DNA from 2 places in the Streptomyces sp. NPDC052042 genome. Region 1 is predicted to be linked to the other one. Evidence: riboswitches for the same ligand, from Rfam matches in the RefSeq annotation. Region 1 holds a riboswitch; the other holds the start of a gene.

What was found. A riboswitch is a leader RNA that binds a small molecule or an ion and turns the genes downstream of it on or off. The one in region 1 is predicted to bind S-adenosylmethionine.
Region 2: linked by a shared signal. The riboswitch ahead of ACIHCL_RS01670 (aminotransferase class V-fold PLP-dependent enzyme) and the one ahead of thrC (threonine synthase) in region 1 are both predicted to bind S-adenosylmethionine.

What each region holds. Positions count from the first base shown of each region.
Region 1 covers NZ_JBIUBU010000002.1:19,509-25,297, reverse strand. The annotation lists gene groL (chaperonin GroEL) at 1-113, opposite strand, end outside; gene ACIHCL_RS05390 (cold-shock protein) at 775-981, opposite strand; gene ACIHCL_RS05385 (MoaD/ThiS family protein) at 1,439-1,717, opposite strand; gene thrC (threonine synthase) at 1,751-3,088, opposite strand; SAM riboswitch class I at 3,107-3,234, opposite strand; gene ACIHCL_RS05375 (glucosyl-3-phosphoglycerate synthase) at 3,388-4,350, shown strand; gene ACIHCL_RS05370 (trehalose-6-phosphate synthase) at 4,558-5,789, shown strand, end outside.
Region 2 covers NZ_JBIUBU010000001.1:375,815-381,603, forward strand. The annotation lists gene ACIHCL_RS01650 (NYN domain-containing protein) at 1-331, opposite strand, end outside; gene ACIHCL_RS01655 (hypothetical protein) at 366-608, opposite strand; gene ACIHCL_RS01660 (rhomboid family intramembrane serine protease) at 816-1,568, shown strand; gene ACIHCL_RS01665 (Lrp/AsnC family transcriptional regulator) at 1,565-1,846, shown strand; gene ACIHCL_RS01670 (aminotransferase class V-fold PLP-dependent enzyme) at 1,907-3,286, opposite strand; SAM riboswitch class IV at 3,627-3,744, opposite strand; gene trpD (anthranilate phosphoribosyltransferase) at 3,828-4,892, opposite strand; gene ACIHCL_RS01680 (cytochrome bc complex cytochrome b subunit) at 5,016-5,789, opposite strand, start outside.

The sequences.
Region 1 (5,789 bases):
ACGACATTGCGACCCTTGGGGCCAAGGGTGACCTTGACGGCGTCAGCGAGCTGGTTCATGCCGCGCTCGAGACCGCGCCGGGCCTCCTCGTCGAACGCGATGATCTTGGCCATGTGAAGTGGTCCTCCCGGACAGGGGTGGATTTTCTCCGGACCGAGTGGCGCCCGCGACGGACGGCCTGCGTACCGGTGGTTCCTTGCCCCACCGGACCTGCGGACCTCACCGGCCCGGCCCAAGTCTGTCACTCTCACCCGGAGAGTGCTAACGCCAATGATTAGCACTCGACCCCCGAGAGTGCAAGCGTCCCCCTCGGGATGTGGCCAACCCCGGACGCCGGACGGAGGCGGTGGGAGGCTCGCCTGAACCCGGACGGACGCACCCCCCGAACGGTCCGTACGAACGGGCCGCCAGAACGCTCCCGCACGCCCCCGCGTCCCGGTGAGCGCGCGCGTGAAGGCGCGCGCTCGCGTACACGCACCCGGGCGCGCAGGGTCAGCAGGGTTGTACGCGCACCCGGGTGCTCCTGGCTGACTGAGGCGCGCACCGGTGCATACGGCGGATGCGCGCACGGCGGGCGTTCAGCACACACGGCCGGGGCACACACGGCCGGGCACGCACCGCGGGCACCCGGCACGCACGGCGCGGGGCGCCCGCGCAGCCGGGGCGCAGGAGGGCCGACGGCGCGGGAACATGCGGAGGGCCCGCCCCTGGGTGCTCCCCGGGAACGGGCCCTCCGCACGAAAGTGGTGTCGTTGGTGGCCGACCGCGCCGAACTCAGCCGACGGCGAGCTTGACCATGTCCGCCTGCGGCCCCTTCTGGCCCTGCGAGATCTCGAACTCAACTCGCTGACCCTCTTCGAGGGTGCGGTAGCCGTCCATCTGAATCGCGCTGTAGTGGACGAAAACATCCGCACCACCGTCGACCGCGATGAAGCCGTACCCCTTCTCCGCGTTGAACCACTTGACGGTGCCCTGAGCCATGCCTAACTCCCCTATTACTGGCCCTTGCGCAGGACCGCACTTCGCGGACCCGGGTCAGAACTCACCCTCCGACAGGAGAGGGTGTGTGCGCCGGAACGCGTCGACCGCGGCTGAATGTATCTGCCCAACTGCCCCCTGCAACAGGTCAATCGGACGAGAATTCTGGGCAGCATCGATCGCCCGGATCTGAAGAATTCATAAGATCCCAGGGCAAGTCGGGCCGGGCAAAAGTGACTTATGACTCAGGAAGATCGCGCACTTTGGCCACTTCTTATCGTGACCGGGCGCATTTTCATTGGCGGGCGGCACGTGAAGCTGGGGGGACTTCCCCCACTCTACCGCGCTCAACCATGCAGAATTGCCCCCTCCGCTTTCTTCTCGGAGAGGGCAATTCGGGTAATGCCGGGAAATCTTCGGCCGTTGGCGGCAGCCGACGGCGTGGGGAGCCGCCGGTCCGTCAGCAGCCGCCCGCGACGGCGGGGATGATCGAGATGCCGGCGCCGTCCGGGGTCGCCGTCCCCAGGCCGTCCTCGAAGCGCACGTCGTCGTCGTTGACGTACACGTTCACGAAGCGGCGGAGCTTGCCCTGGTCGTCCAGGACACGGGCGGCGATGCCCGGGTGGTTCCGCTCCAGGGACTCGATGACCTGGGAGAGGGTCTCGCCCTCGGCCGGGACCTCGGACCGGCCGTCCGTGTAGGTGCGGAGGATGGTGGGGATACGGACCTTGACGCTCATGGTGGATGTGCCTTTCTTCGGTCGCGGTGGGTGTCAGGCAGTGGCGAGGCCGGCGGCGCGGAAGGCGTCCAGGCTCGGACGGATCGTCGCGGTCGCCTGCGAAGTGGCGGCCACCGCGTCCAGGGTCTTGAGCCCGTCGCCGGTGTTGAGGACGACGGTGGTCAGCGACGGGTCGAGCAGGCCGTTCTCGATCAGCTTCTTCGTGACGCCGACCGTCACCCCGCCCGCCGTCTCGGCGAAGATGCCCTCCGTGCGGGCCAGCAGCTTGATCGCGTCGACGATCCGCTCGTCGTCCACGTCCTCGACCGCGCCGCCGGTGCGGCGGGCGATGTCCAGGACGTACGGGCCGTCGGCCGGGTTGCCGATCGCCAGGGACTTGGCGATGGTGTCGGGCTTCTGGGGCCGTACGACGTCGAGACCGGCCTTGAAGGCGGTGGAGACCGGGGAGCAGCCCTCGGCCTGGGCGCCGAAGATCTTGTACGGCTTGTCCTCGACCAGGCCCAGCCCGATCAGCTCCTGGAGCCCCTTGTCGATCTTCGTGAGCTGCGAACCGGACGCGATCGGAACGACGATCTGGTCGGGCAGCCGCCAGCCGAGCTGCTCGCAGATCTCGTACGCCAGGGTCTTGGAACCCTCGCCGTAGTACGGGCGCAGATTGACGTTGACGAAGCCCCAGCCCTCCCCGAGCGGATCGCCGATGAGCTCCGAGCAGAAGCGGTTGACGTCGTCGTAGTTCCCCTCGATGCCGACCAGCTCGCCGCCGTACACCGCGGCCATGACGACCTTGCCCTGCTCCAGGTCGTGCGGGATGAACACGCAGGAGCGGAAGCCGGCGCGGGCGGCGGCGGCGCCCACCGCGCCGGCGAGGTTGCCGGTGGAGGAGCAGGAGAGGGTGGTGAAGCCGAAGGCGCGGGCGGCCTCGACGGCGATGGCGACGACGCGGTCCTTGAAGGAGTGCGTCGGGTTGCCGGAATCGTCCTTGACGTACAGACCGCCGGTGACGCCCAGCTCGCGGGCGAGGTTGTCGGCCTTGACCAGCTTGGTGAAGCCGGGGTTGAGATTGGGCTTGTCCGCGACGTCGGCGGGCACCGGCAGCAGCGGCGCGTAACGCCAGATGCTGTTCGGTCCGGCCTCGATACGCTTCCTCAGCTCCTCCGGGGACCCGGTCGGCAGGTCGTAGGCCACTTCGAGCGGCCCGAAGCAGGAGGAACAGGCGAAGATCGGTCCGAGGGGGAAGCGCTCGCCGCACTCGCGGCAGGAGAGTGCCGCGGCGGGTCCGAGATCGAGGTCGGCGGGCGCGGTGCCGACGGAGGACTCGTCGGCGGAAGAAGCGGTGTTCGCTGAAGCGGTCGCAGCGGTCTGCACGGCCATGATGGCGGAGGCCCTTTCTCCTCATCTTCCTTGCGACGCGTTTCGCCGCAAGCCGGAATTGGCACCTTCCCCACCGTGACCTCGCGGTCGGCAGGGGGGTTGCCGGGACGTCAACGGGCCGTTCCCTCAGTCCCTCTGGATGAGCGCTATGGCACTGGAGCGGTGCTCCAGGCGTTTGTGGGCGGACCGACCCCGGCATGCGATGGTCGTCCGCGTTGTTCAAGACTGTAACCGAAGCACCGGACTGTTGAGATAGTCGTCCGAACCGCGAGATGGATCACATACAGGGAGTATCGACCGTGCTGGAAGAGGTGGAACGCTGGCTGACCAGGCGTTCCTGGTCGGTCGCCGACCGCCCGCTGGACAGGCTCCTCGCCGCCAGGGCGAAGGATCCTCGGCGCGGGAGTGTGAGCGTCGTACTGCCTGCGCTGAACGAGGAGGCGACCGTCGGCGAGATCGTCGCGACGATCCGGCGCGAACTGATGGAGAAGGTCGCGCTCGTCGACGAACTCGTGGTGATCGATTCCGGTTCCACGGACGCCACCGCAAAGGTCGCCCGGGAGGCCGGCGCCCGCGTGGTGCACCGGGACGACATACTCCCCCGCATACCCGCCCTGCCCGGAAAGGGCGAGGTGCTGTGGCGCTCGCTCCTGGTGACGCACGGTGACATCATCTGCTTCATCGACGCCGATCTGAGGGACTTCTCGGCGGACTTCGTCTCCGGTGTCGTCGGCCCGCTGCTGACCGACCCCGAGGTGGGGTTCGTCAAGGCGATGTACGACCGGCCGTTCGGCGACGGGCCCGGCGGGGCCGCGGGGCAGGGAGGCCGCGTCACGGAACTGGTGGCCCGGCCGCTGCTCAATCTGCACTGGCCGCGACTGGCCGGTTTCGTCCAGCCGCTGGGCGGCGAGTACGCGGCACGCCGCTCGCTGCTCGAACAGCTGCCCTTCCCCGTCGGGTACGGGGTGGAGCTGGGCCTCCTCGTCGACGCGCTGCACACGGTGGGCCTGGACGCGCTCGCCCAGGTCGACGTGGGTGTGCGCAAACACCGCCACCAGGACGGCCAGGCACTCGGCCGGATGGCGGCGGCGATCTACCGGACCGCTCAACTTCGCTTGTCCCGCGGGCATTTGGTGCGCCCTTCGCTGACCCAGTTCGAGCGCGGCGAGGACGGTTTCGTACCGCGCACCCATGCGGTGGACACGGAGGAGCGGCCTCCGATGCGCGAGATCGAGGAGTACACCTCGCGCCGCGCGGCCTGATGCCGTCGAACGCCGCCGACGTTGCCGGACGGCAACGGGCGGCAACGGGCGGCAACGGGCGGTGTGGTGCCGCGCGGGCCGGGCGGCGCCCGGCGCACCGGGTTCCGCACGGTGGCGTACGGCGTGGCCGTGCGCCACCCGGATGCCGCCGGACGTCGTCCGGCTTCGCGCGTTTGAGTGGTTCGCGATCGGGCTAGATTCCGCAACATGGTCTCCGAGCACGAAGCCCCGTCCGCCGAAGCCGGTGCCGCACGGTCCGGCGCTGCCGAAGCCACCGTCCTCGTCGCGTCGAACCGCGGCCCGGTGTCGTACACCTTGGAGACGGACGGGTCGCTCGGCGCGAAGCGCGGCGGCGGCGGGCTGGTCTCGGGGCTGAGCGCCGTCGACGACAAGCTGTGGGTGTGCTCCGCGCTCGGGGACGGGGACCGGGAGGCGGTCCGGCGCGGGGTCGGCGAACCGGGCGTGCGGATGCTCGACATCGCCCCGGCCGTCCACGCGGACGCGTACAACGGCATCGCGAACTCGGTGCTCTGGTTCGTCCACCACATGCTGTACCAGACGCCGCTGGAGCCGGTCTTCGACGCGGAGTTCCGGCGGCAGTGGGCATCGTTCGAGACATACAACCGGGCCTTCGCCGAGGCGCTCGCCGAGGAGGCGGGCCGGGGCGCGGCGGTCCTGGTGCAGGACTACCACCTGGCGCTGGTGCCCGGCATGCTCCGCGCACTCCGCCCCGACCTGCGGATCGGCCACTTCTCGCACACCCCCTGGGCGCCCGTCGACTACTTCCGGCTGCTCCCCGACGACATCGCGGAACAGCTCCTGCGCGGCATCCTGGGCGCCGACCGGGCCTGCTTCCTCACCCGGCGCTGGGCCGAGGCGTTCACCGCCTGCTGCACGGAGTTCCTGGGCGGGACGGGACGGACCGCGATCGGGGTGCACGGACTCGGCGCGGACGCGGACTTCCTGCGCCGACGCGCGCACGAGGCGGACGTGGACGAGCGGATGGCCGCGCTGCGCGAGCAGATCGGCCCCGGCCGGAGGACGATCGTGCGGGTGGACCGGACGGAGCTGTCCAAGAACATCGTGCGCGGCCTGCTCGCCTACCGCGCACTCCTCGACGAGCGGCCCGAATGGCGCGAGCGCGTCGTCCACGTCGCCTTCGCCTACCCGTCGCGACAGGATCTGGCCGTCTACCGCGACTACACCGCCGAGGTCAGGCAGGTCGCCGACGCGATCAACGAGGCATACGGCACGCCGGGCTGGACACCGGTCGTGCTGCACGTCAAGGACGACTTCGCCCGCTCGCTGGCCGCGTACCGGCTGGCCGACGTGGCGCTCGTCAACCCGATCCGCGACGGCATGAACCTGGTCGCCAAGGAGGTCCCGGTCGTCTCCGACCACGGCTGCGCGCTGGTGCTGTCCCGGGAGGCGGGGGCGTA
Region 2 (5,789 bases), on a different contig from region 1:
CGGCGGCGGGCGGCGCCCCGGACTCCAGGGCGACCGCCAGCTCCGGCTGCTGCTCCTTGAGCCGTTCACCGATACGCTGCCGGAACAGCGCGTCGCTCTCCAGCGTCGCCGCCATCGCGTTCCCGGCGAACTTGGCGCGACGGGTCGGCGTGAAGCGGGCGTACTGCCTCAGTGGGGACGGGAGTTCGCTGATCGTCAGGTCGCCGAACGCGTCCGAGACGAGCGCCACGACCCGCCGCCGTACGCCTTCGGGAAGCGGCCGGTCGAGCACCTCGGCAGCGCCGTCGGCCGCCCCGGCCGACTCGGTGCCGCCTGCGGGCTGCTCCACCATCCGTCACCCCAAATCGACTATGCGTGCGACTCCGTCAGGAGTCGGCACCCGGCCTGGCGACCAGTTCGATCTGGTCCACCGCGTTGCACCAACGGCAACGCACCGACTCGATGGTCTCACTGACCACCTCGCGCTCCTCGACGGTGGCCTCACCGGCCAGGTCGAGGTGGACGTACTCGACGGTCTTCGAGGAGCGGGTCACGTCGAACCGCGTGAGGTTGCCGCAGAGCGTGCAGCGCCAGCGAGTCCCGTCGGTCGGCTGCGGAACCGTCGTCATCGTTGCGTCCTCTTTCGTCGAGCCTCGTGCCGTCTGCTTCAAGATCTCGCGGTGCGCCGTCGAACTGCGGATCGCCCGGCCTCCGGAGCGGCGAAGGGCGGTCCTCACCGCCCTCCAGCCCCTCTCTTAACCCTACGGCCTTGCCGCGTCGGCCCGTCACGGCGAGGCGGTCTGTCCCGTTCCCTCCGCTTGCGTCATGCTCTGTTCATGATCGATCTGCGAGCTGCGGCCGGCAGGCTGACCAGCGGACTCCTACGGACGGTCACCTCGGGCGGACCACTGGTCGCCCACACCTTGATCGCCGTGTGCTGTCTGATCTTCGCCCTCGGCCCGCTCTCCGGCCTGCGCCCGCCCCACGGCACCGCCGACGCCGTGCTCGCCGCGCAGGCCGGCTACTTCGAACGCTGGGGAGTGATCCCGAACGAGTTGTGGAACGGCTCCGGACACGTCCTGCTCACCCCGCTCACCGCCCTCTTCGTGCACGGCAGCTGGCTGCACCTGCTGGGGAACATGCTGTTCCTGTACGTGTTCGGGGCGATGACCGAGGAACGCATGGGGCGCGTCGAGTTCACCCTCTTCTACGTCGTCTGCGGCTGTCTCGCCCTGGTCGCCTACGCCGCCGCGCACGCCACCTCCGATCAGACGCTCGTCGGCGCCTCGGGGGCCATCTCGGCGGTGCTGGGCGCCTTCCTGTACCTGTTCCCCAGGGCCAGGGTCACCAGCCTGTTCCCGTTCCTCTTCTTCCTGCCGCTGCGCTTCCCGGCCTGGATCGTGCTCATCTTCTGGTTCGTCCTGCAGTGGCTGGCGGTCCGGAACGCCGGCGACGGGGGGCCGGGCGTGGCCTATCTGGCCCATGTGGTCGGTTTCGCCCTCGGCTTCTTCTACGCCTGGGGGCGCTACCGGCGGACGGATAGAGTGAAGGCCCCAGCAGCGGCCACCGAGGGAGAGAACCAGCCGTGATCAGCGCGATCGTGCTCATCAAGACCAGCGTGGACCGGATTCCCGAGATCGCCGAGGCCATCGCCGCGCTGGACAACGTCAGCGAGGTCTTCTCCGTCACCGGCACCTACGACCTGATCGCCATGGTCCGGGTGGCCCACCACGACGACCTGGCGGACGTCATCCCCGGCCGGATCAGCAAGATCCCCGGCGTCGAGGCCACCGACACGCACGTGGCCTTCCGCACGTACTCGCAGCACGACCTGGAGGCCGCCTTCAACATCGGCCTCGACGCGTAGCGTCCCGGCCCGCGACACCCTCGGCAAGGGCGGACCCGCCCCGCCGAGGGTGTCATGCGCTCATCGGAGCTGCGTCTCGCCCCGGTCCGGGACGCAGCGCCCGCCCTCGGTGCGGTACGTCCACCGGGCGCCCTGGGCGACCAGCTCCTTGACCGCGCACACGAAGCGCTCGACGTGCTCGTCGGGCGTACCCGCGCCGAAGCTCACCCGGATCGCGTTGAGCGAGGGCTCCCCCGGCCCGGCCTCCGGCGCGCCGCACCCCCCGGCCTCCCGCGGGTCGCCGCCCAGCAGCGTGCGGACCAGCGGGTGGGCGCAGAACAGCCCGTCGCGGACCCCGATGCCGTACTCGGCGGAGAGCGCCGCGGCGAAGTGCGAGCTGTTCCAGCCCTCCACCACGAACGAGATGACGCCCACCCGCGGCGCGTCGTCGCCGAACAGCGAGAGCACCGTGACCTCGGGGACCTCGGCGAGCCCGGCGCGGACGGCGGCGACGAGGCGCTGCTCCCGGACGACCAGGTCGTCGAAGCCCGCCTCGGTGAGCGCCTTGCACGCGGAGGCGATGGAGTACGCGCCGATCACGTTGGGGGAACCGGCCTCGTGACGGGCGGCGGTGGTGTGCCATTCGACGTCCACACCGCCGTCGGCACGGCGGGCGACCTTGCGCGAGGCGCCGCCGCCGGCCAGGTACGGTTCGGCGTCCCGCAGCCAGTCGGCCCGGCCCGCGAGCACGCCCGAGCCGAACGGCGCGTAGAGCTTGTGCCCGGAGAAGGCGACCCAGTCGACGTCCAGTTCGGCGATGTCGACGGGGTGGTGCGGGGCGAGCTGCGCGGCGTCCAGCACGATCCGGGCGCCGTGCGCGTGCGCGACGGCCGCCAGCTCCTCGACCGGCCACAGCTCGCCGGTGACGTTGGAGGCACCGGTGACGCAGACCAGCGCGGGGGCCGCGGGGTCGCGGTCGGCGAGCGCCCTCTCCAGCGTCTCGACGGCCTGGGCCGGGGTGCGCGGGGCGTTCAGGTACGTCACCCGGGCCTCGCGCCACGGCAGCAGCGAGGCATGGTGCTCGGTCTCGTACACGAACACCTGGCAGCCGGCGGGAACGACCGCGGCCAGCAGATTGAGCGAGTCGGTGGTCGACCGGGTGAAGACCACCTGGTCGTCGGGGCGGCAGCCGAGGAACTCGGCGACGGTCGCGCGGCTGTTCTCGAAGAGGTCCGTGGAGAGCTGCGAGAGGTACCCGGCGCCGCGGTGCACGCTGCCGTAGTACGGGGCGTACGCGGCGATGTCGTCCCAGACGCGCTGGAGGGCCGGGGCGCTCGCGGCGTAGTCGAGTGCGGCGTAGGCGACTTCACCCCCCGTGACCAGAGGGACCGTCACATCCCTGCCCAGAACCGGCAGAGGGGAACAAAGCGACTGGTCGGCGGCGGCGGTGAGGACAGACATGGCGAACTCCCGTGGCAGGCAGGCGAAAGGCGCGCGCCGCCGGATACGCGGCAGCGCGGCGAAAAGAGTGAAGGGGTGCGGAGAGGGACACGGACATCCCGGGCCGCGCCTGGCACATGCCGCCGTCCGCCCGTGGGGCGGGGCGCGTGGCGTCCGGTACGTGCGACCGCGGGCGGAGAATCATCCGGATGTATCCGGATGACTCCGACAACGCGGCGAGTGCGCGTACCGGGTGTCACGGGCCGGGCGGCTGGCCGGACACGGCCTAGCGCATTCGCTTGCTCACAGGAGACTCCCTAGGGACCAGGACCCCGGGGATGGGCATGCACTGATGCCGAGGGGCCCGCGCTTGCCGCAGACCTCACTGCCTGCGGCCCGGTCTTCACCCGGGGCACCCCGCCACGGACGGAGGGTTGCCGGACAGCGGGCCGGGGCCGTAGTCGCTGTCACTCATGACCTTCCTGCATCTTGCCATACACGGGTGAACGCGCAAGGGCGCGGTCCAGGATCCGGACCGCGCCCCGCGTCGCCTCCCGCCGGTTCAGGCGTTGCTGGCCGCCACCCAGCGCTCCAGTGCCCGCCGCGCCGCCCCGGAGTCGATGGACTCGGCGGCCCTCACGACCCCGGCGGCCAGCTGCTCGTTCAGCGTGTCGTCCGTCGGTTCCAGGGCGACCAGCGCCGCCGCCGAGTTGAGCAGCACGGCCTCCCGCACGGGCCCCCGCTCCCCGGCCAGCACCCGTCGGGCCACATCCGCGTTGTACGAGGGGGCGCCGCCGCGCAGCGCCTCGGCCGGGACCAGTTCCAGGCCGATGTCGCGCGGGTCGAACGCCTCCTCGCGCACCGCGCCGTCCCGGACCACCCAGACCCGCGAGGTCGCGGTCGTCGTCAGCTCGTCGAGACCGTCGTCGCCGCGGAAGACGAGCGCCGAGTTGCCGCGCTCGGCGAGGACCCCGGCGACGATGGGCGCCATCCGCAGATCGGCCACGCCGACGGCCTGGGTGCGCACCCGAGCCGGGTTGGTGAGCGGGCCGAGGACGTTGAACGTCGTCTGGGCGCCCAGCTCCTTGCGGGCGCGTGCGGCGTACCGCAGCGCGGGGTGGAACTTCACGGCGAAGCAGAAGGTGATGCCCGCCTCCTCGGCGACCTCGACCACGCGCTGCGCGCTGAGTTCCAGGTTGACGCCGAGCTTCTCCAGCACGTCGGAGGAGCCGCTCGCCGACGAGGAGGCACGGTTGCCGTGCTTCACGACCCTGGCGCCGGTGCCCGCGATGACTATCGCCGACATGGTGGAGATGTTGACCGTCTTGGCAAGGTCGCCGCCGGTGCCGACGATGTCGACCGTGCGGCCGGGGACCTCGATGATGTTGGCGTGTTCGTACATCGCACGCACCAGGCCGGACACCTCGTCGACCGTCTCGCCCTTGGCGCGCAGGGCCACCGCGAAGCCGGCGATCTGCACATCGGTCGCCTCGCCGCTCATGATCCGGTCCATGGCCCACGCGGTGTCGTCCGCACTCAGGTCCTCGCCGCGCAGCAGCGGGTTCAGCAGGCGGGGCCAGGAACGGTCCGCCACGCTGTCGCCGCCGACCGGGGTCACAACGTTCATGGTCCGCTCCTGGGTCCACAGCCGATAAAAGGATCGGCTCCCACCCTATCGAGCGCCATGGACAGCGAAGAGCCCCGTCCATCGGGTGGACGGGGCTCTCGCCGTGGCGATCAGTTCAGGTGATCAGTGGTGGCCGTGGCCGCTGGTGATCTCCTTGTACTCCTCGACGGTGGGCTTGGCGACCTGACCGTTCTCGCCGTAGTAGCCCTTGCTGAGTCGGGCGCGCAGCTTCTGCAACGCGGAGACCTTGCGCTCGACACCGTTCTCGTCGACCGTCGGGCCGATCTCGACCGGCTCGTACTGCTCGTGCTGGGTGAGCGTGTGCAGCTGCTCGGGACCGAGCGGCTCGTGGATCTCCACGAACTCACCGTGCGGCAGGCGCTTGATCATGCCGGACTCGCGCCCGTGCAGCACCTTCTCCTTGTCACGGCGCTGGAGGCCGAGGCAGATCCGCCGGGTGATGACGAACGCGATCACCGGGCCCGCGAAGATGAAGATCCGGATGAACCAGGAGATGGCGTTGATCGACAGGTGGAAGTGCGTGGCCCACAGGTCGTTGCCACCGCCGATGAAGACGATGACGTAGACGGTGATCCAGGCGACGCCGAAGGCCGTCCGGGTCGGCGCGTTGCGCGGGCGGTCCAGCAGGTGGTGCTCGCGCTTGTCACCGGTGATCCAGGACTCGAGGAACGGGTAGACCGCGATGGCCACGAGTACCAGTCCGAAGACCATCAGCGGGATGAACACACCCAGGGCGAGCGTGTGACCCCACAGGTTGATCTCCCAGCCCGGCATCACTCGGATCAGACCCTCGGCGAAGCCCATGTACCAGTCGGGCTGGGCGCCGGTGGACACCTGGTCCGGACGGTACGGGCCGATGTTCCAGACCGGGTTGAT